DNA from 3 places in the Streptomyces qaidamensis genome. Region 1 is predicted to be linked to each of the others. Evidence: riboswitches for the same ligand, from Rfam matches in the RefSeq annotation. Region 1 holds a riboswitch; each other region holds the start of a gene.
What was found. A riboswitch is a leader RNA that binds a small molecule or an ion and turns the genes downstream of it on or off. The one in region 1 is predicted to bind cyclic di-AMP.
Positions count from the first base shown of each region.

Region 2: linked by a shared signal. The riboswitch ahead of A4E84_RS16275 (LysM peptidoglycan-binding domain-containing protein) and the one ahead of A4E84_RS18970 (M23 family metallopeptidase) in region 1 are both predicted to bind cyclic di-AMP.
Region 3: linked by a shared signal. The riboswitch ahead of A4E84_RS30025 (M23 family metallopeptidase) and the one ahead of A4E84_RS18970 (M23 family metallopeptidase) in region 1 are both predicted to bind cyclic di-AMP.

Region 1 is NZ_CP015098.1:4,316,550-4,323,992, reverse strand. It holds gene A4E84_RS18990 (GTP cyclohydrolase II) at 1-589, opposite strand, end outside; gene A4E84_RS18985 (MarR family winged helix-turn-helix transcriptional regulator) at 723-1,238, opposite strand; gene A4E84_RS18980 (dihydrofolate reductase family protein) at 1,329-2,459, shown strand; tRNA gene A4E84_RS18975 (tRNA-Met) at 2,525-2,598, shown strand; cyclic di-AMP (ydaO/yuaA leader) riboswitch at 2,886-3,042, shown strand; gene A4E84_RS18970 (M23 family metallopeptidase) at 3,054-4,094, shown strand; gene A4E84_RS18965 (aldo/keto reductase) at 4,233-5,177, shown strand; gene A4E84_RS18960 (PrsW family intramembrane metalloprotease) at 5,213-6,577, opposite strand; gene trmB (tRNA (guanosine(46)-N7)-methyltransferase TrmB) at 6,637-7,443, opposite strand, start outside.
Region 2 is NZ_CP015098.1:3,720,454-3,727,896, forward strand. It holds gene A4E84_RS16260 (DUF501 domain-containing protein) at 1-163, opposite strand, end outside; gene A4E84_RS16265 (FtsB family cell division protein) at 211-687, opposite strand; gene eno (phosphopyruvate hydratase) at 808-2,097, opposite strand; gene A4E84_RS16275 (LysM peptidoglycan-binding domain-containing protein) at 2,372-3,064, opposite strand; cyclic di-AMP (ydaO/yuaA leader) riboswitch at 3,068-3,234, opposite strand; gene A4E84_RS16280 (LysM peptidoglycan-binding domain-containing protein) at 3,464-4,417, opposite strand; gene A4E84_RS16285 (cytochrome P450 family protein) at 4,539-5,837, opposite strand; gene A4E84_RS16290 (nucleoside triphosphate pyrophosphohydrolase) at 6,186-7,205, opposite strand; gene A4E84_RS16295 (SurA N-terminal domain-containing protein) at 7,417-7,443, opposite strand, start outside.
Region 3 is NZ_CP015098.1:6,739,195-6,746,637, reverse strand. It holds gene A4E84_RS30040 (bifunctional acetate--CoA ligase family protein/GNAT family N-acetyltransferase) at 1-1,920, opposite strand, end outside; gene A4E84_RS30035 (HPr family phosphocarrier protein) at 2,100-2,381, shown strand; gene A4E84_RS30030 (GntR family transcriptional regulator) at 2,550-3,245, opposite strand; gene A4E84_RS30025 (M23 family metallopeptidase) at 3,434-4,222, opposite strand; cyclic di-AMP (ydaO/yuaA leader) riboswitch at 4,235-4,399, opposite strand; gene A4E84_RS30020 (M16 family metallopeptidase) at 4,592-5,980, opposite strand; gene A4E84_RS30015 (M16 family metallopeptidase) at 5,977-7,338, opposite strand.

The DNA of each region.
Region 1 (7,443 bases):
GGAGGACCTTGGCGCGCAGGTAGCGGACGTTGTGTGCGGTGGTGAAGACGCCCGTCGGGATCCGGTCGCGGACGTCGACACCCAGGGACCGCAACTGACCCGCCTTGTCGGGGTTGTTGGAGAGCAGGTCCAGTTCGCCGATGCCCAGGGCCCGGAGCATCTGGGCCGCGGCCGTGTAGTCGCGGGCGTCCTCCGGCAGCCCCAGCGCCGCGTTCGCCTCGTACGTGTCGAGCCCCTCGTCCTGGAGGGCGTACGCGTCCAGCTTGTTGTAGAGGCCGATCCCGCGGCCCTCCTGGCGGAGGTACAGCAGCACGCCGCCGCGCTCGGCGATGGCCTCGACCGCCTCGCGCAGCTGGGGGCCGCAGTCGCAGCGGGCGGAGCCGAACACGTCCCCGGTCAGGCACTCGGAGTGCAGCCGCACCAGCGGGACCGGGCCGGGCTCGCCGAGGACCACGGCCACGTGCTCCCGGCCGTCGGCCAGCCCGTGGAAGGTGACGAGCTCGGCGTCGGCCTCGTAGCCGTCGTGGAAGCGCAACGGGACCCGGACGCGGGAGCGCGGGGTGGCGATGACGGCGGGGGTGTCGGGCATGCGGGGCCTCCGGGTTCCGTTTCCTGTTCGGCTGCACAGCCGTACTGCTTCAGATTTGAAGCAGATCCACGTCCGGAACCCTACTCGTGCTTTAAATTTGAAGCAATCAGAATTCGGCCCGCTGTGACGCGCGTCACGAACAGGACGGTGAAGACCTCCGCCGCCACGGCACCTCGTCCGCAGCCGACCGCGAACCGTCCTCCTGGAGCCCCTGCGCGATCGCCGCGGAGATCGCCTCCAGCTGTCCCACCTGCTCCTCGCTGAGCCGGTCGAACAGGAAGCTCCGCACGGTGTCGACATGCCCGGGCGCCGCCCGTTCCAGCACGGCGAACCCCTCGTCCGTCAGCGCGGCGATGCTGCCCCGCTTGTCGTACCGGCAGGCCTCGCGCCGCAGCAGGCCGTCCTTCTCCAGCCGCGTCACCGCGTACGTCAGCCTGCTGCGCGTGATCTTCAGCCGCTCGGCGAGATCGGTCATGCGCAGCCGCCGCTCCGGGGACTCCGACAGGACGGACAGGATGGAGTAGTACAGGTGCGGCATGCCGGCGTCCTGCTGGAGCTGCCGGTCGATCGCGTCCTCCAGGAGCAGCGAGGCGGCGACGTACGCGCGCCAGGCACGTTGCTCCTCGGGGGTGAGCCAGCGAGTCGTCATGCCACCAGTGTAGGTTTGTTTCAAACTTGAACCAAGCCCGCCTTGGTGATCCTGTCCAGTCCCGCCGTCCCGACCAGCCGCGGAGCGTCGATGCCTCACCCGTACGTCCTGCTGTCCGCCGCCGTCTCCCTCGACGGCTACCTGGACGACACCGGACCCGACCGCCTGCTCCTGTCGAGCCCGGCCGACTTCGACCGGGTCGACGAGGTCCGGGCCGGCGTCGACGCCATCCTGATCGGCGCCGGCACCATCCGCGCCGACAACCCGCGGCTCCTGGTGAACTCGGAAGAACGCCGGGCCGCCCGCCGGGCCGCCGGGAAACCGGAGTACCCCCTGAAGGTCACCGTCAGCGGCTCCGGCGACCTCGACCCGGACGCCCGCTTCTGGCACACCGGCGGCGAGAAACTCCTCTACACCACCGACCGGGGCGCCGAACGCGCATGCTCCCTGGGCCTCGCCACCGACGTCGTCCCGCTCGGCGCCGACCTCGACTGGCGGCGGCTGCTCACGCACCTGCACGACGTCCGGGGCGTACGGCGACTCATGGTCGAGGGCGGCGGCCTGATCCACACCCAGCTCCTCACCCAGGGCCTCGCCGACGAACTCCAGCTGGTCCTCGCCCCGCTCTTCGTGGGTGACCCCGGGGCGCCCCGTCTCTTCGGCCCCGGCGGCTACCAGGGCGGCCGGCTCCGGCTGCTGGAGACGCGGCGGATCGAGGACGTGGTCCTGATGCGCTACGAGCCGACCGCGCCGGGTGCCGGCGGGCTCCCCGCCGCCGCCGACCACCACTGGCTCGCCCTCGCCTGCGAACTGGCCGAGCGCTGCCCGCCGTCGGACACGGCGTTCAGCGTGGGCGCGGTCGTGGTCGCCGCCGACGGCACGGAACTGGCCCGCGGCCACTCCCGAGAGGCCGGTGACCCGGTCGTGCACGCCGAGGAGGCGGCCCTCGCCAAGATCGACCCGGCCGACCCGCGCCTGCCCGGCGCGACCGTGTACAGCAGCCTGGAGCCGTGCGCCCGCCGCGCCTCACGCCCCGCCCCCTGCGCCCGGCTGATCCTCGACGCGGGGGTACGGCGGGTCGTCACGGCCTGGCGTGAGCCGGACACCTTCGTGACGGACGCCGACGGCAGCGGCCTCCTCGCGGCCCAGGGGGTGGAGGTCGTGGTTCTCCCGGAACACGAGGGGCGGGCCAAGGCCCCGAACCGCCACCTGCCGGGCTGAGCACGGGTTGATCCGTGGGTGTGCACGAGTGGTCCCGCGGATGGCGTACACTGGAGTCACAACGACGCGGGGTGGAGCAGCTCGGTAGCTCGCTGGGCTCATAACCCAGAGGTCGCAGGTTCAAATCCTGTCCCCGCTACTGAAGGCCGAGGGCCGGAATCCAAAAGGATTCCGGCCCTCGGCCTATTTCCCCGTAGTCATAACGCTCGGTGAGTGAACCACCCCGTTCCGCACGGTAACTGACGCATCGTCAAAACTCATCGGTCACTTGCGAAGCGGTCAACTCGCCCGATTTACTCCGGTCATGGCAGGTAAGTCCGCGCGAAAAAGGTTAATGATCAAGCGGAATCGCTGGAATACCCCTCGCGCCTCCATTAACGTTCGATAACGCAGCGCGGTCGTCCCAGCCGTCACAGAAGGCGGCTCCGTGCGCACGCGCCGAATCCCGAAAGGGAACCGGGGAACCACCACTTGGGGTGAATCGGGCGGATACCACCGTGGAAGCACGGCCGGTATACGCGCGTAGGAGACCTTCCTGCTCCGAACCCGTCAGCTAACCCGGTAGGCGAGAAGGAAGGAAAGGAGTACGCCCACGTGGCGTCCAACCGGCCTGCCCCCGAGGCCCCGTTCGCGCCGAAGCGCGACACCGACACCTTCGGCTACGGCGGTCAGCGCACCGACGAGGGCCCGTTCCAGGAGTGGAACCCCACCGAGGAGTCCATCCGTCCCGTCCGTGGCCGGCATCGCGTCACCAAGCAGCGCGGCGGAGGCCTCGCCCGCAGCTCCACCGTCCTGGGCGTCGGTGTCATAGCCGCCGTGGGTGCCGGCGGCATGGCCAGCGCCCAGACCGGCAAGCCCCCGGTGTCCATCTCCGTCCCGGACCTGCCCTCGGTGGGTTCCCTGATCTCGGACGACGACACCCCCGAAGGCTCCGCCACCCCGCTCAGCAGCCTCGGCACCGCCGCGGCAGCCACCGAGCAGGGCAAGAGCACCTCCGGCGCCGGTGCCGGCGAGGCACTGCGCGCCCGGATCATGGCCCAGGTCGAGCACCAGCAGGACCAGATCGAGACCAAGGCCGCCGAGGACGCCGCGGCCGCCGCCGAGAAGGCGGCCAAGGACGCGGTCGCCAAGGCGGAGAAGGAAGCCAAGGCCAAGGCCGCCGCAGCCAAGGAGAAGGCGGAGGAGGAGGCCAGGAAGAAGGCCGAGGCCGAGCGTCTCGCCGCCCTGGCCAAGCAGTTCACGCTGCCGACCTCCTCGTACACCATCACCTCCAGCTTCGGCCAGGCCGGCGCCTACTGGTCCTCCGGCTACCACACGGGCCTGGACTTCGCCGCCCCCACGGGCACGCCGATCAAGGCCGTCCACAGCGGCACCATCACCGAGGCCGGCTGGAACGGCTCGTACGGCTACAAGACCGTCCTCACCCTCGATGACGGCACCGAGATCTGGTACGCGCACCAGTCCTCCATCGGCGTCAGCGTCGGCCAGAAGGTCAGCACGGGCGAGGTCATCGGCCGTGTGGGCGCCACCGGCAACGTCACCGGGGCCCACCTTCACCTGGAGGTCCACTCCGGCGGCTCCGCGAGCGGCATCGACCCGATGGCGTGGCTGCGGGGCAAGGGACTGAACCCGTAAGCCCTACCCACCCGTTGAAGCACCGGCGGCCCTGACGACGACCCCCCGACGTCAGGGCCGCCGGTCTTCCGGTGTGGTTTACGGGACCTTTGCGTCCGTTGTGGAATGAGGCCTTCCTGTACGGGCGTTACGCAAGGCATGACTTCTCTTCGCAAGCTGGGCTCATCCGACCTCGACGTCTTCCCCCTCGCCCTCGGCGGCAACGTCTTCGGCTGGACCGCCGACGAGGACCAGTCGTTCGCCGTCCTCGACGCCTACACCGCCGTCGGCGGCAACTTCGTCGACACCGCCGACTCCTACTCGGCCTGGGTCGAGGGCAACCGGGGCGGTGAGTCCGAGACCGTGCTCGGCAAGTGGCTGAAGTCCCGCGGCAACCGGGCGGACGTCGTCGTCGCCACGAAGGTCAGCCAGCACCCCGAGTTCCGCGGCCTGTCCGCCGCCACCATCAAGGCCGCCGCCGACGCCTCCCTGCGGCGCCTCGGCACCGACTACATCGACCTGTACTACACGCACTTCGACCAGCCCGACGTGCCCGTCGAGGAGATCATCGGCGCGCTCGACACCCTCGTGAAGGCCGGGAAGGTGCGGCACATCGCCGCCTCCAACATCTCCGCCGAGCGGCTGCGGGCGTCCCTGGAGTTCTCCGACCGCGAGGGGCTCGCCCGGTACGTGGCCCTCCAGCCCCACTACAACCTGGTCTCCCGCGGCACCTACGAGGGCGAGCTCCAGGATCTCGCCGAGCGGACCGGCCTGTCCGCCGTGCCGTACTTCGCGCTCGCGTCCGGCTTCCTCACGGGCAAGTACCGGCCCGGCGCGACGGTCGAGAGCGCGCGAGCGGGGAGTGCGGCCAAGCACCTGGAGACCGAGCGGGGGCAGCGGGTGCTCGCCGCCCTCGACGAGATCGCCGCGGCGCACGACGTGCCCGTCGCCACGGTGGCTCTGGCCTGGCTCGCCGCCCAGCCGACCGTGGCGGCGCCGATCGCCTCCGCGCGGACGGTGGAGCAGCTGCTCGCGCTGACCGGCGTCGGCGAGCTGACGCTCTCGGAGACCGAGATCGGGCGTCTCACCCAGGCCTCGGCGTGACCCCGCCTGACCCGGCCTGATGCAGACGAGAGGTCCTAGGAGCGGTACGGGTTGTACGCGGGGTACGGGGTCGGCTGCGGGCCGTACCCGTACACCCCGTACACCGGCCAGGGCGGGGCCGTCACCGGCACCGGAGGAGCGGTGATCCGCGCCGCGTGGTCCAGCGCGGGGCGGGCCACCTCCCGGCGCCGCCACAGTTCGCCGAGCAGTTCCCCCTCCCGTACGGCGAAGTCGGGCCCGGAACGGCCCTGCCGGGCCCGGTGCCGCAGGAACGCCAGGGACGTCGCGTACGCCTCGTACCGCGCCACCTCCCGCGCCGCGGCCCTGCCCACGTGACGGCGGGCGTACTGGCGGGCGATCCGCCGGGCCCGCATCGAGCCCAGCGCGTACGGCTCGGCCGGGGTCAGCCAGCCGGCCACGGCGTAGGCGGGCAGCTCCGCCCGTACGGTCCTCAGCTCCCGCTGCCGGGTCCAGATCACCAGCCACGTCAGCAGCCCGAAGATGGGCACCATGAACGCCGCGTACACGGCGAAGAACCCGTACTCGCCGAAGGCCGAGGAGCCGTTCCACATCGCGTGCATGCCCATCGCGAGCAGCAGCCCGCCGAGCGGGAAGACGACGCGGCGCAGGGGCCGGCGGTCCGCCGAGAGCGCGGCGATGCCGAAGCCGATGCCGGACAGGACCGTGAACAGCGGGTGCGCGAACGGCGACATGACGATGCGCACGAAGAAGGTCGCCGCCGTGACGGAGGCGATGCCGGTGCCGCCGGTGAGCTGGTCGGTGCCGAAGGCCGTGCCCAGGTAGAGGATGTTCTCCGTGAAGGCGAAGCCGGTCGCCGTCACACCGGCTATCACGACCCCGTCGACGATGCCGGTGAAGTCCCGGCGCCGGAACAGGAAGACCAGGAGGACGGCCGCCGCCTTGGCCGACTCCTCGACCACCGGGGCTATCACCGTCGCGCCGAGGGTGTCCGCGCTGGACGGGTCCGCCGTCGCCGTCGCTATCCATCTCGTCGCGAAGCTGTTGGCGACGATCGCTATCAGTGCCGCCGCGCAGGCGCCCCAGGCGAAGCAGAACAGCAGGTTCCGCCAGGGGCCGGGCTCCACCCGGTCCAGCCAGCGGAACGCGGCTATCAGCAGGGGCACCGGCAGGACGGCGAGCCCCAGCCCGACCAGGAAGCCCTCCGTGCCGGTCTCCTCGCGGACCAGGGCGAGGATGACCAGGCCGGATATCGCGAGGAGCGTGCTCAGCGCGCCGTAGCGGACCCAGGCGCGCTGCCACCAGTGGGCGTGCCGCAGGGAGCCGGCCGTGCCCGGGCCGGCGAGGGGTGCGCCGTCGGCGGGACCGCTGGGGTACGCGGGACCGCTGGCATACGACGGATGTGGGGGGCTGGTGGCCACGGCATTGACCCTAACGACGGATGGGCGCTGTCCGCAGGCGGAAGAGGTGCCAGGGGTGGTCAGGCGCCGGCGGGGGGCTGGTCCACGTGCTGTACGCGACGGAAGAGGAGGTCGTTCACGACATGTCCCTTGTCCAGTCCCTGGCCCTCGAAACGGGTCAGCGGACGGAAGTCGGGACGCGGCGCGAAACCGCCGTCCGCCTGTGTGTTCTCGAAGTCGGGGTGTGCCGTGAGGACATCGAGCATCTGCTCGGCGTACGGCTCCCAGTCGGTGGCGCAGTGGACCAGCGCGCCCGGCCCGAGTCGGGTGGCGGCCAGGGTGAGGAAATCGGGCTGGATGATCCTGCGCTTGTGGTGCCGCTTCTTCGGCCAGGGGTCGGGGAAGTAGACGCGCAGACCGCTGAGGGAGTCCGGGGCGAGCATTTCGCGCAGGAGGATGATCGCGTCGCCGTTGCCGACCCGGATGTTGGACAGGCCGTTGCGGTCGGCGAGGCTGAGCAGATTGCCCTGGCCGGGGGTGTGGACGTCGACGGCGAGGATGTTCGTGGCGGGGTCGGCGGCGGCCATCTGGGCGGTGGCCTCGCCCATGCCGAAGCCGATCTCCAGGACGACGGGGTTGTCGTTGCCGAACAGCTCGGGCAGGTCGAGGGTGCGGCTGCCGTCGATGTCGAGGCCCCACTTGGGCCACAGCCGCTGCAGGGCGTCCGCCTGACCTGCGGTGACCCGGCTGCGCCGCGGCTGGAAACTCCGGATCCGCCGCTCGAAGTGCGACCCGGCGGGGTCGGCCTTGGGCCCGTCGGGAAAGCGCGGCTCTCCCTTGGCCCGGGTGCCCCGGACGGAGACACCGGGGGTGTGCGGGTGCGGGGT
Region 2 (7,443 bases), 600 kb from region 1:
CCGGCAGGCGCGGGGCCGTCTCGACGACGTCCGGCTGTCCGCACGGGCAGCGGTGGGCGATCGCGCGCAGACCGCGCGGGGGCCGGCCGAGCTGCTGCTCGAAGGCCTCGACGTCCGCGTCGGTGGGCTCGGTGCGCGGGGTGGTCGGCGGGGGCGTTTCCATGACTGTCTTCAGGCTGTCTTTCTCTGATCGCCGGCTGGGAGGCCAGGTCACTGGCCGGAGGCGTCGGACTTGTCGACGCCGTCCCAGACGTTGGAGTACCAAGGGCGGTCCGCCGCCCCCAGGTCGGTGCGCGACTGCTTCGCCGCGTGCGGGTCGATGACGATGAACCCCGTCTCCCCCGGCATGACGTAGTGCAACCGCTTGCGGATCTGCTGCTCGGCGTACGCGTCGTCCTGCCAGCGCGCCTTCAGGTCGCGCAGCCGTTCGACGCGCTCACGGGCCTGCTGCTGTTCGCGCTGGAGGTCGTCGATCTCGGCCCGCTGTGAGACGTACTCCCGCATCGGGTAGGCCAGGGCCACGATCAGCGAGCACATCACCAGGGCGAGCAGCGCGGCCCGGCCGGTCAGCCGCGAGCGGCGGGCCTGGCGCTTGGTCTGGGAGCGGTAGACCCGGGCCGCGGTCTGCTCGCCGAGCAACCGGATCCTGGTCGCGGTGGAGAACCGGTCCCGGTCCTTCACGGCCATGTCAGTCCGCCTCCCGCTCCACCGTCATACGCGCGTACGTCCCCGGACACGGTACGGGACCGGGTACGGGGACGTACGTACGACGCTGCTACTTACGGGCCGGGTCAGCCCTTACTGTGCCTAATGGTTCGCAGAGCGAAACCGCGGGAAGGCGCTGCGGCCGGCGTACACCGCGGCGTCGTCGAGAATCTCCTCGATGCGCAGCAGCTGGTTGTACTTGGCGACGCGCTCGGAGCGGGCCGGGGCGCCGGTCTTGATCTGGCCGCAGTTGGTGGCGACGGCCAGGTCGGCGATGGTGACGTCCTCGGTCTCACCGGAGCGGTGGGACATCATGCACTTGAAGCCGTTGCGCTGGGCCAGCTCGACGGCGTCCAGGGTCTCGGTGAGCGAACCGATCTGGTTCACCTTGACCAGGAGCGCGTTGGCCGCGCCCTCCTCGATGCCGCGGGCGAGGCGCTCGGGGTTGGTGACGAACAGGTCGTCGCCGACGATCTGGACCTTGTCGCCCAGCTTGTCGGTGAGGGCCTTCCAGCCGTCCCAGTCGTCCTCGAACAGCGGGTCCTCGATGGAGACGAGCGGGTACGCGCCGACGAGCTCCGCGTAGTACTCGGTCATCTCGGCCGCCGAGCGCTCCTTGCCCTCGAACGTGTAGACGCCGTCCTTGTAGAACTCGGACGCGGCGACGTCGAGCGCCAGGGCGATCTGCTCGCCGGGGGTGTAGCCGGCCTCGTTGATCGCCTCCAGGATGAGGTCGAGGGCCTCGCGGTTGGAGCCGAGGTTCGGGGCGAAGCCGCCCTCGTCGCCGAGGCCGGTGGCCAGGCCCTTGCTCTTCAGGACCTTCTTCAGCGTGTGGTAGACCTCGGCGCCCCAGCGCAGGGCCTCGGAGAAGGACTCCGCGCCGATCGGGGCGATCATGAACTCCTGGATGTCCACGTTGGAGTCGGCGTGCGAGCCGCCGTTCAGGATGTTCATCATCGGCACCGGAAGCAGGTGCGCGTTGGGGCCGCCCAGGTAGCGGAACAGCGGCAGATCGCTGGCCTCGGAGGCGGCGTGGGCGACGGCGAGCGAGACGCCGAGGATCGCGTTGGCGCCGAGGGAGCCCTTGTTGTCGGTGGCGTCCAGGTCGAACATGGCCTGGTCGATCAGGCGCTGTTCTGTGGCGTCGTAGCCGACCAGCTCCGGGCCGATCTGCTCGATGACCGCGAGGACGGCCTTCTCCACACCCTTGCCGAGGTAGCGGTTCGAGTCGCCGTCGCGGAGCTCGATGGCCTCGAAGGCACCCGTGGAGGCGCCGGACGGGACGGCGGCACGACCCGTGCTGCCGTCGTCGAGGCCGACCTCGACCTCGACCGTGGGGTTGCCTCGGGAGTCCAGGATTTCCCGGGCTACGACGACGTCGATGGACGGCACGAGCATCTCCTTCTTCATGTGACGCGGGTACGCGGGTCACGTGGACCCGGCGAGGTGCGGAGCCGTGGTGGCTCGCGACATGAGCCTAACCGGCTCCGGGCGATCGGCCACCGGGTCGCCCACCCCATGGACAGAACCGAGAGTAAATTGTTTCCGAACGGAACAAAGCTGGTTCGCGAAGTCCGGCAGAAAAAACCCCGCTCCGGTGCGTACGGGGGATGACGCGCCGGAGCGGGGAGCTGGTGGGCCCTGGAGGGCCCGGGTGGGCCGCTGCTTACTTCAGGTGCAGCTGCTGGCCCGGGTAGATGAGGTTGGCATCGTCGATGATGTCCTTGTTCAGCTGGTACAGCTTCTCCCAGCCGCCCTTGACCTTCTCGTCCGCGGCGATCGAGCTCAGGGTGTCGCCCTTGACGACCTTGTACTCGCCGTCACCCTTCTTGACCTTCTTGCCGGTCGGGGTGGTGACGGTCTTCTTGGCCGCCGGGCGCTCGTCGGAGCGGGAGGCCGGCTGCTGCTGGGTCTCGCGGGTCTCGGTGCTCTGCTGGCTCTGCGAGGAGCTGCCCGAGTCGCTGGAGGAGCCGCCGCCGGTGTAGCCGGCGCTCGACAGGCCCTTGCCGCAGACCGGCCAGGCACCCTTGCCCTGGCCCGCGAGGACCTTCTCGGCGATCTCGATCTGCTGGGCCTTGGTGGCCTGGTCGGCGGTGGAGGCGTACTTGGTGCCGCCGTAGCCGGACCAGGTGGAGGCGGAGAACTGCAGACCGCCGTAGTAGCCGTTGCCGGTGTTGATGGACCAGTTGCCGCCGGACTCGCACTGGGCGACCGCGTCCCACTCGGAGGCGGTGGCGGCGGAGGCGTTGCCGGCCGCCATCAGCGGGGCGGCGACGGCGGCACCGGTGACGCCGGCGAGCGCGACGACACGGGTGGCCTTGGACGGACGACGGTGCTTGCCCTTGCCGGAAAACAGCATGGAGGATCCCCTCACCGACGCCTGCGAGGTGAGCTGTCGGGTTCGGGCCGGTTGAGTTGCCCGGCCGCGCCCCTCCCGGGACACGGCTTCACCCCAAGCCCTTCCGGCACAACTGTCCGGTCGGGCACCTACCTTGGGTCCCCCGCTCCTGCCTACGGCGCTTGACGCGACGACTGTTCCCGTACGGCCGCTGGCAGGATTCGGCGTTGCGGCAGCCGGGGCTCGCGGTGACGAGCGGTCACGACCGTAGACACGAGGTCCACGGAATTTCAAAGACGATCAAGGCTTCTGAGATCTATCTCTCACCGGTCTTATACGGGACATTCAGCACGAAAACGTGACGTGAACTCACCCGGTTTGAGGGTGACTTCGACCGTCGTTTCCGCACTGCCCGAACAGCTACTTCTCGTCCGCTTCGCCCTCGACCGCGAGCGTCTGACCGGGATGGATGAGGTCCGGGTCGGCGCCGACCGCCGTCTCGTTGCCCTCGTAGAGCGCGTGCCATCCGCCGTCAACCCGAAGGGAGTCGGCGATGGACCAGAGACTGTCGCCGACGCCCACGATGTAGGCACCCTCGGACGCGTCGCCGGAACTCTCTTCAGCGGGCGCGGAGTGACGCCCTGTGGACTTCTCCGTACGGTCGCTCCCGGGCGCGCGGGTTTCGTCGGCACTGGGACCGCGATGACGGCCGGAGCCGGTCTCGGCCGAGGCCGAGGAGTCGTCGCCCTTCCGCGAGTTGCCCTGCTTGCCGCCCTCGGGAGTGGCCGACGGAGAGCCGTCGGGCTGCTCATCCCGCGACGAGCCGTCGGATTGGGACGACTTGTCGGTCTTGGCCGTTTCGTCCTTCGAAGACGACGATACGTCAGGTGACGGGGACGAAGAGGGACTCCCAGAGGGGGATGAACCCAGCGAATCGAGCAATCCGGGCGAGTCCACCTCACCGGATGATTCGGACGAGTCGGATGATTCCGAACCCTTGCCCTGCTGGAGCCCCGAGAGCAGTCCGCAGGTACGCCATGCGCCGACCCCCTGGTCGGCGAGGATTCTCTCGGCCACGGCTATCTGCTGGGAGCGACTGGCCAGATCGGCGCTCGCGGCGTAGTCGAGGCCGCCGTGCTTCTCCCAGTCGTCCTGGGACAACTGCAGGCCGCCGTAGTAGCCGTTGCCGCTGTTCTGGCTCCAGGCGCCGCCTGTCTCGCAGTCCGCGACCCGGTCCCAGGTCGTGCCGTCGGCCGCGCTGGCACCGGAGGCCCCGAGGAGCGGGATCGCGATGGCGGAGCCGGTCACCCCGGCCGCCACGAGGAGAGCCGGAGCCTGACGGGGGCGGCGGTGCCGACCGTTCCCGGAGAGCATACGGAGACCTTTCGCGAGACAGCAGTGACCGATGCGGCGCGATTCCCCGCCGCGTTGATGGGTGAACGTATCGGCAGTCGATCACTTGTCACAAGTTCATGCCGCGCAGATCACGTGAAGATCACAACTCTGATGTTTCGTCACGTCCGACGGGTGCGAACTCCACCGGCAGCGTGCGCAGCCCGCGCATGATGAGGCCGCCACGCCATCTCAGCTCGGCCGGATCCGCCGCGAGCCGGAGGTCCGGGAGGCGGGTCAGGAGCGTGGCGAGCGCGCTCTGGCCCTCCAGCCGGGCGAGCGGGGCTCCGAGGCAGTAGTGGATGCCGTGGCCGTACCCGAGGTGCTGATTGTCACGGCGGGCGAGGTCCAGCACGTCCGGATCGGCGAACCGCTCCGGGTCACGGTCCGCGGCGGCCAGGACCACGAGGACAGGGTCGCCCGCCTCGATGCGCTGCCCGCCGAGGGTGAGGGGCTGCGTGGCGAAGCGCCAGGTGGCGAGTTCGACGGGGCCGTCGTAGCGGAGGAGTTCCTCGACGCCGGTCTCCAGCAGGCCGGTCTCCCCCGCGGCGAGGGACGCCTGGAGCCGTGCGCGCTGCCCGGGGTGGGTGAGCAGGGCGTAGGTGCCGTTGCCGATCAGGTTCACGGTCGTCTCGAAACCGGCGAACAGCAGGATGAAGGCCATGGCCGCCGCCTCGTTCTCCGTGAGGTGCTCGCCGTGGTCGGAGGCGCGGATGAGACCGGAGATGAGGTCCTCGCCGGGGGCGGGCTCGGCGGGCAGCGCCTCGCGTTTGCGGTGGATGAGGTCGGCGAGGTAGCCGCGCATCTTCTTCACGGACCGCGCCACGCCGCCCCGCGGCCCGCCCTGGTGGCGGATCATCATGCCCGCCCAGTCGCGGAAGTCGTCCTGGTCCTCGCGCGGGACGCCGAGCAGGTCGCAGATGGCGTAGATGGGGAGCGGGAAGGCGAACTCGTGGATCAGGTCGGCGGATCCCTTCCGCGCGAACCCGTCGATGAGGGTGTCGGTGAGCTCCTGCACCCGTGGCGCGAACTCGGCGACCCGGCGCGGGGTGAACGCCTTGGACACCAGCCGGCGCAGCCGGGTGTGGTCAGGCGGGTCGATGTTGAGCAGATGCGTCATCAGCTCGGCCTTGCGCTCCCCGGGGATGCCGGTCTTGCCCCTGGCGTGCGCCGGTTCGTCGTGATGCGCGGGGTTCTTGGAGAGCCGGCCGTCGGCGAGCGTCTGCTTGGCGTCGGCGTACCGCGTGACCAGCCAGGCCTCCACACCGCTGGGGAGCCGCGTCTTGTGGACGGGGCTGTGCTCACGGAGCCAGGCGTAGGCGGGGTAGGGGTCGCTCGCGAACTCCCAGGTGAAGAGGTCGGGAGCGGTCGCGGGTGTGCTGGGCTGGGGCTGGTCGGTCACGCCTCGACCGTATCCGGCTTCCGGGGGCGCTCCTGCCTCCGTTATGGCTGGGCTGAGCTCCCGGGAGCGGTTCCGTACTCCGGCTTCCGGGCTTTCGGCTTCTGGGCTTTCGGGCTTTCGGCTGCCGGGCTCCCGGGCTCCGGCTTCCGGGCTTTCGGCTTCCGGGCTCCGGCTTCCGGCTCCCGGGCTTCCGGCTCCCGGGCTTTCCGGCCCCGGGCTTCCGGGCTCCGGCTTCCGGGCTCCGGCTTCCGGGCTCCGGCTTCCGGGCTCCGGCTTCCGGCCCGGCTGCAGACGGCCCTCGCCTCCGGCCCCCGGCTTCGGGAGCGCCCACCTTCGTCCCCGAGCCGCTCAGCCCTCGGCATCCCTGATCGCGTCCCGGTACGCACGGGCCGCCGCTCTCAGGGCCGCCTCCGGGTCGACGCCCTCCGACTCGGCGCGGACTGCCAGGGCCAGGAGGTCGTAGCCGATGCCCTCGACGGGTGGGAGCGGTACGTCCAGGTTCGCCGTGCGGGTACGGGAGGCCAGCTTGGCGGCGAGGGCCAGGCCGGGCTGGCCGAGGGGTATGCCCTCGGTGACCGAGGTGCGCTGCTTCTCGACCGCCTTGGTGCGCAGCCAGTGCTCCTTGACCTCCTCGGGGGTCGTGGCCGTCGCGTCACCGAAGACGTGCGGGTGGCGGTGGATCAGCTTGGCGACGATGCCGCCGGCCACGTCGTCGATGGAGAAGGCCTCTTCGCCGTCCTCCGGGCGGCCCTCCTCGGCGATGCGGGCGTGGAAGACGACCTGGAGGAGGACGTCGCCGAGCTCCTCGCGCAGTTCGTCGCGGTCACCCTCCTCGATCGCCTCGACGAGTTCGTACGCCTCCTCGATGCCGTATTTGGCCAGGCCCTCGTGGGTCTGCCGGGAGGACCAGGGGCATTCGGCGCGGATGCGGTCCATGACCTGGACGAGGTCGAGGAACCGGGCGCCCGGGAGGTCGTAGGAGGCGGGCAGCAGCTCCAGCTCTGGCATGGCGATACGGCCGGTGCCGGCGAGGCGGGCCAGGCCGTCCGTCAGGACCGGTTCGCCCTCGCCCGTCGCCACCACGACCACCGTGTGTCCGCCGGCGCAGGCGTCGACCAGTTCCTGGGCGATCGGGGACGCCTCGGCGACGGTGATCCCCGCTTCACGCAGATACGGCAGCTGCGGGTGGGCGCCGTCCGCGCACAGCACCCGGTCCGCCGCGTGCAGTGCCTGCCAGGCGGGCCAGGAGAGCAGACCGGGGGCGACGCGGTGGCTGGTGGTGAGCAGGACGATGCGGCCGGGGGCGGCGGCCGCGTCGGGAGCGGTCCGCTCGGGGCCCGGGGTGGCTTCGGGGCTGTTGGCGTTCACGGTTCGAAGCTATCCCACGCCGCCGACAGAGCCCGAAGTTATCCACAGGGCCCGGAGGGGTGCGGGGCTTGGGAGGGATGCGGGGCCCAGAGGGGGGCGGGACTTGGGAGGGGTGCCGGGCCTGGAGGGGGCCGGGCCCGGAGGGGGCCGGGCCCGGAGGGGGCCGGGCCCGGGGGGGGCCGGGCCCGGAGGGGGCCGGGCCCGGCGGGCTCTACATGCCCTGCTGGGTCTGTGCCGC
Region 3 (7,443 bases), 2.4 Mb from region 1:
TGCCCGGCCGGGAGCTGATGGCCGGGTTCTGCCCGAGCCGGTCTGCGGTGCCGTGCTCGACGCCGCCGACAGGGCCTCCGCCAGGCCGCCGAGCTCCACGTGGACCACCAGGACCGGCTTGCCCGGGGCCGCGGCCGAGGCGGAGCGCAGGGCCTCTGCGAGGGCCGCGTCACGGACCGAGCCCTCCCCCACCGCCGGTATGGCGGTGACGACGACGGCGTCGCACCGGTCGTCGGCGAGCGCGCGGGACAGGGCGGCGTGGAAGTCCGCCGCGGAGGCCGCGGTGGTCAGGTCCTGCGGGGGGTGCGGCCGCAGGCCCTCGGCGAGGCACGCGTCGTACGTCAGCAGGCCGAGCGACTCCGAGTTGCCCAGGATCGCCACCCTGGGGCCCGCGGGCAGGGGCTGGCGGGCGAGCAGCAGGCCCGCGTCCACCAGCTCGGTGATGGTGTCGACGCGGATGACGCCGGCCTGGCGCAGCAGCGCCGACACGGTCGCGTGCGGCAGCCGGGTCGCCCGTACGGCGTGCCCCTGGGGGGCGGCGCCGTGCCGCGCGCCCTGGACGACGACCAGGGGCTTGGCCGCGGCGGTCCGGCGGGCGAGGCGGGTGAACTTGCGTGGATTGCCGATGGACTCCAGGTACATGAGGACGACGTCGGTGTCGGGATCCTCGTACCAGTACTGCAGGACATCGTTGCCGGAGACGTCGGCGCGGTTGCCGGAGGAGACGAAGGTGGAGACGCCGGTCACGCCCGTGACGCCGCCGCCGCGCCGGTGCAGCCGGGACAGCAGGGCGATGCCGATGGCACCGGACTGGGCGAACAGGCCGATCCGGCCGGGGCGCGGCACCTCGGGGGCGAGGGAGGCGTTGAGCCGTACCTGCGGGGAGGTGTTGATGATGCCGAAGGCGTTGGGGCCGATGATGCGCATGCCGTACGTGCGCGCGTGCCGGACGAGGGCGCGCTGACGTTCGCGCCCCTCGTGGCCGCCGCCCTCGGCGTACCCGGCGGAGACCACGACGAGTCCCTGCACGCCGTGTTCGCCGCACTCGGTGACGACCTCGGTGACCTGCTCGGCCGGTACGGCGACGACGGCGAGGTCGACCGGACCGTCGATGTCCCGCACCGAGCGGTGCGCGGGCACGCCGTCGAGCTCCTTCCGCCCCTCGGGGAGAGCCTTGTTCACGGCGTACAGGCGGCCGGTGAACCCGGCGTCGCGGATGTTGCCGAGGACGCTGCGGCCCACTCCGCCCGGGGTGCGCCCGGCGCCGATGACGGCGACCGAGCCGGGGGCGAGGAGCCGCTGCACGGAGCGTGCCTCGGCGCGGTGTTCGCGGGCGTACTGCACGGCGAGGGAGCGGTCGGTTGGTTCGAGGTCGAACTCCAGACGGACGACGCCGTCCTCGAAGCTGCGCTTCTGGGTGTAGCCGGCGTCCGTGAACACCTTGATCATCTTGGTGTTGGCGGGCAGCACCTCGGCGGCGAAGCGGCGGATGCCGCGCTCGCGGGCGACGGCACCGATGTGTTCGAGCAGGGCGGAGGCGACCCCGCGGCCCTGGTGGGCGTCCTGCACGAGGAAGGCGACCTCGGCCTCGTCGGCGGGTGCGGACGCGGGCGTTCCGTCCGGGCCGATCCGGTCGTAGCGTACGGTGGCGATGAACTCGCCGCCGACCGTGGCCGCGAGTCCCACCCGGTCCACAAAGTCGTGGTGCGTGAAGCGGTGGACGTCCTTGGCGGACAGGCGAGGGTACGGCGCGAAGAAGCGGTAGTACTTCGACTCGTCGGAGACCTGCTCGTAGAAGCTGACCAGGCGATCGGCGTCATCAACGGTGATGGGCCGGATGCGCGCGGTGCCCCCGTCGCGCAGCACCACGTCGGCTTCCCAGTGGGCGGGATACTCGTGCCGGTCCGGCGAGGTCTGCATGGGCCCCAGAGTACGGCTAGCGCCTGACAACGGCGCGAGGCAGTCTGTGGAGGGCATCAGTCGGGTCGAGGCCGCGATCCGACGGCGCCCCTGGAGTGGAACGCGAGAACCGCTCCTGGTGGGCTTCACGATATGGGAAACTGGTCTAGACAACCCTGAACACCGAAGGGCAGCAACACATGGCTGAGCGCCGCGTCAACGTCGGCTGGGCCGAGGGTCTCCACGCCCGCCCCGCCTCCATCTTCGTCCGAGCCGCCACGGCCGCAGGCGTCCCGGTGACGATCGCCAAGGCTGGCGGCACCCCCGTCAACGCGGCCTCGATGCTGGCCGTCCTGGGCCTCGGCGCCCAGGGTGGCGAGGAGATCGTCCTCGCCTCCGACGCCGAGGGCGCGGACGCCGCCCTGGACCGGCTGGCCAAGCTGGTCTCCGAGGGTCTCGAGGAACTGCCCGAGACCGTCTGATGTCCCGTGCGCCCTTTCCGGCGCACACCGAAGGGCTCGTCCGAATTCACCGGGCGGGCCCTTCGTCATTCCCGGTCGCCACGGGGCGGGAATTCTAGAATTCCCCGTTTCCAGGCAGGGGGAAATAGGCCGTCACGAATTGCCTGCTCTTTGTATACGGCCGTCGTGTTAATGCCGCGGGCTCGCCGTGTTTACGGGATGTTGCGAGTTCCTCACACGGTCGGCGGACTCCCTGCCCGAGCCGAATCGCAGACGGTGCGCGCCCGTCGCACGCTCGGCGTGCAGCGCCGTGACCGCCCGCGCGCGCTCGCCGTCCCCGCGCGCCACCGCGTCCACGATCGCGCCGTGCTCCGTCCAGGACTCCACGGGGCTGGCCGGCGCGTCCACGGCGTACATCCACGCGATCTTGTGGCGGAGCTGGGTGAGCATCGAGGTCAGTGCGGGGCTGCCGGAGGCCTGGGCGAGTGTTTCGTGGAACCAGCCGCCGAGGGAGCGCAGGTCGTCGCTGCTGCCGCGGCGGGCCCGCTCCTGGCCCAGCCGGACCAGTCCGCGCAGGACCTTCAGATGCGCCTCGGTGCGGCGCTGGGCGGCGCGGGCCGCACCGAGCGGCTCCAGGAGCATGCGCATCTCCAGCAGGTCGCCCGCCTCCTGCTCGGTGGGTTCGGCCACGCAGGCGCCGGCGTGCCGTCGGGTCACCACGAAGCCCTCGGCCTCCAGGGTGCGCAGCGCCTCCCGGACGGGCACCCGCGAGACGCCGTAGCGGCGTGCGAGGAGTTCCTCGGTGAGCCGGCTGCCGCGTGCGTGGACGCCCGCGACGATGTCGTCCCGGATGGCCGTGCACACCGAGTGCGCGGGAATACGCATGACCGACCTCCCCTTAATCCCCGAGAAACGCCGGCGAGCGGCGTCCGTTCCGTGACTCTATTGCAATGAGCCGGAATTTCCGACGGCCATCGGGAATCCAGGGATATTTTTTGGACAGGCTGCCGCCGTAAACGCCGAAAGCCCCGGCTCGGGGAGCCGGGGCTTCGGGAACAGCGCGGGGGTTCCCGTCAGACGCTCACGCCGTGCGAGCGGAGGTAGGCGACCGGGTCGATGTCCGAGCCGTACTCCTGGCTCGTACGGGCCTCGAAGTGCAGGTGCGGGCCGGTGACGTTGCCGGTCGCGCCGGACAGGCCGATCTGCTGGCCGGGGGTGACCTGCTGGCCCACCGAGACGCCGACGGAGGACAGGTGTCCGTACTGGGTGTACGTCCCGTCGTTCATCTTGATCACGATCTGGTTGCCGTACGAGCCGCCCCAGCCGGCCTCGACGACGGTGCCCGCGCCGACCGCGTGGACGGAGGTGCCGGTGGCGGCGTGGAAGTCGACGCCGGTGTGGCTGCCGGAGGACCACAGGCCGCTGCTGGCCTTGTAGCCGGTGGAGACGTACGAGCCGGAGATCGGGGCCAGGTAGGCGTTGAGGCGCTTGCGCTCGGCCTCGCGGGCGGCGCGCTCCTTGGCCTCGCGGTCCTTCTCGGCCGCTTCCTTGGCCCTCTCGGCCAACTCCGCGGCCTGCTTGCGCGCGGTCTCCTCGGCCTTCTGCTTGGCGGCGGCCTCGTCGGCGGCCTGCTGCTGCGCGATCGCCTGGGCGTCGATCTGCTGGGCCACGGTGTCGCCCATGGTGACGACCGGGGTGAGGCCGGTCTGCTCGGGGCTGGGCTCGGCGGCGAAGGCAGCGGGGGCCGCCACGGTGCCGATCACGCCGGTGGTGGCGAGGGCCGCGACGCCCGCCGCGCGGGCGGTGCCGCGCTGGATCCTGCTGGGACGACGGTGCTTCCCGGTGGCGCGAGTGAACGCCATGTAGTGGCTGGTCCTTTCCTTCCCTCTCGCCTACCGGGTTAGCTGACGGGTTCGGAGCAGGAAGGTCTCCTACGGACTCCCTCGCGACTCGCGCGGGCGCCCGATTCACCCCAGGGACTGCGATGGGTCCCCGGCTCCCCTGGCTCGCGCCGTACGGGGACTCGGCGATGACTGTCCGGTGCCGCGGGTGCGGCGCACTGCCTGACGAACAGCCCGGATGACGCTAAGCGGCGCCGCTTTCAATTCCCAAACGAATCCCGGTGTTTGTAGCGCATCCCACAGGGCAGACAGGCAACCTCCGTACCAATTCGGGCATAAAGGAGCCCTGGTGCCTTGGAAGACAACCAGGGCTCCTCCGCGCGCGTGCCGCTACTCGGCGGCGACGACGGTGACTTCGCCGATGCCCAGGGCCTCGACAGGCGCCTTGATCTGCGCCGCGTCACCGACGAGTACGGTCACCAGACGGTCCACCGGGAAGGCGCTCACGGCCGCCGCGGTGGCCTCCACGGTGCCGGTCGCGGCGAGCTGACGGTACAGCGTGGCCTGGTAGTCGTCGGGCAGGTGCTGCTCGACCTGGTCGGCCAGCGTGCTCGCGACCGCCGCGGCCGTCTCGTACTTGAGCGGAGCCACGCCGACCAGGTTCTGCACGGCGACGTCCCGCTCGGCGTCGGTCAGTCCCTCGGCGGCGAGGGTGCGCAGCACCGTCCAGAGGTCCTCCAGAGCGGGGCCTGTGTTGGGCGTGTCGACGGAACCGCTGATGGCGAGCATCGCGGCACCCGTGCCGTCCGGGGCGGACCTGAGGACCTGGCCGAACGCCCGTACGCCGTAGGTGTAGCCCTTCTCCTCGCGCAGGACGCGGTCCAGACGGGAGGTGAGGGTGCCGCCGAGGCAGTACGTGCCGAGCACCTGCGCGGGCCACACGCGGTCGTGCCGGTCCGGGCCGACCCGGCCGATCAGCAGCTGCGTCTGGACGGCGCCGGGGCGGTCCACGATGACGACCCGGCCGGTGTCGTCGGCGGTCACCGGCGGCACGGGGCGGGGCTCGGCCGAGGAGCCCGTCCAGGCGCCCAGGGTGTCCCCGAGCAGGGTGTCGAGGTCGATGCCGGTGAGGTCACCGACGACCACGGCGGTGGCCGTGGCGGGGCGGACGTGCTTCTCGTAGAAGCCGCGAACGGCCGCGGAGTCGATCGCGGCGACCGTCTCCTCGGTGCCCTGCCGTGGCCGCGACATGCGCGCGTCCGACGGGAACAGCTCCTTGGAGAGCTCCTTGGCGGCGCGGCGGGAGGGGTTGGCCAGTTCGTGCGGGATCTCGTCGAGGCGGTTGGTGACCAGCCGCTCGACCTCGCTGTCGGCGAACGCGGGCGCCCTCAGCGCGTCGGCGATCAGGTTCAGCCCCTTGGCGAGCCGGGAGGCCGGCACCTCCAGGCTGAGCCGGACGCCGGGGTGGTCGGCGTGCGCGTCGAGGGTGGCACCCGCGCGCTCCAGCTCGGCGGCGAACTCCTCGGCGGAGTGCTTGTCGGTGCCCTCGGAGAACGCCCGGGCCATGATCGTGGCCACACCGTCGAGACCGCCCGGCTCCGCGTCCAGGGGGGCGTCCAGCAACACCTCCACGGCGACGACCTGCTGGCCGGGGCGGTGGCAGCGCAGCACCGTCAGGCCGTTGTCGAGCGTGCCGCGCTCGGGGGCGGGGAAGGCCCACGGCCGGGCGTCGCCCGCCTGCGGCCGGGGGTGGAATTCCATCGTGGCGAGCTCGGTCACTTGGCCGCCTCCTCGTTCTCGTCGCCGGCCGCGGCTGCGGTGTCCTCGGTGGTGTCCTCGTCGGTGACGGGCTCGTACACGAGCACCGCGCGGTTGTCGGGCCGCAGGCGGGCCTTGGCGACCTCCTGGACCTCCTCCGCCGTGATCTCCAGCACACGCTGGACGGCGGTCAGGGCGAGCTGCGGGTCGCCGAACAGCACGGCGTACCGGCACAGTTCGTCGGCGCGGCCGGCGACCGTGCCGAGCCGGTCCAGCCACTCGCGCTCCAGCTGGGCCTGGGCGCGCTCCATCTCCTCGGCCGTGGGGCCCTCCTCGGCGAACCGGGCGAGCTCCTCGTCGATGGCGGTCTCGATGACCGGAACCTCCACGTCACCGGACGTCTTCACGTCCAGCCACCCCAGGGAGGGAGCCCCGGCGAGCCGCAGCAGGCCGAAGCCGGCCGCCACGGCCGTACGGTCGCGCCGCACCAGCCGGTTGTAGAGGCGGGAGGACTCGCCGCCGCCGAGGACGGTGAGGGCCAGGTCGGCCGCGTCGCACGCGCGCGTGCCGTCGTGCGGCAGCCGGTAGGCGGCCATCAGGGCGCGCGCCGGGACCTCCTCCTCGACGACCTCGCGCAGCTGCTCTCCGATGGTCTCCGGCAGCGAGCCGTCGCGCGGAGCGGGCTTGCCGTCGTGACCGGGGATGGAGCCGAAGTACTTCTCGACCCAGGCGAGGGTCTGCTCCGGGTCGATGTCGCCGACCACGGAGAGCACGGCGTTGTTCGGCGCGTAGTAGGTGCGGAAGAACGCGCGTGCGTCCTCCAGGGTCGCCGCGTCCAGGTCGGCCATGGAGCCGATCGGAGTGTGGTGGTAGGGGTGGCCCTCCGGGTAGGCGAGCGCGGTCAGCTTCTCGAAAGCGGTGCCGTAGGGGACGTTGTCGTAGCGCTGGCGGCGCTCGTTCTTGACGACGTCCCGCTGGTTCTCCATCGACTCGTCGTCGAGCGCGGTCAGCAGCGAGCCCATGCGGTCGGCCTCCAGCCAGAGGGCGAGCTCCAGCTCGTGGGCGGGCATGGTCTCGAAATAGTTGGTCCGCTCGAAGCTGGTCGTGCCGTTCAGCGAGCCGCCCGCGCCCTGGACGAGCTCGAAGTGGCCGTTGCCCTTGACCTGGGCGGAACCCTGGAACATCAGGTGCTCGAAAAGGTGAGCCAGGCCGGTGCGTCCCTTGACTTCGTGGCGCGAGCCGACGTCGTACCAGAGGCACACCGCCGCGACCGGGGTCAGGTGGTCCTCGGAGAGCACCACGCGCAGGCCGTTGGCCAGGCGGTGCTCGGTCGCTGTCAGGCCCCCGGAGCCTGCCTGGGCTGTGGCCGTGTGACCCATGGGCATGTACGTCCCTTCGATCGCGGAGCGGTCTTCACAACCGCGGATTCCTGCCGGTCCTGCCACTGTATGCAAGCGTGCGAAGCCCTGGTGAAGTTCCCGGGC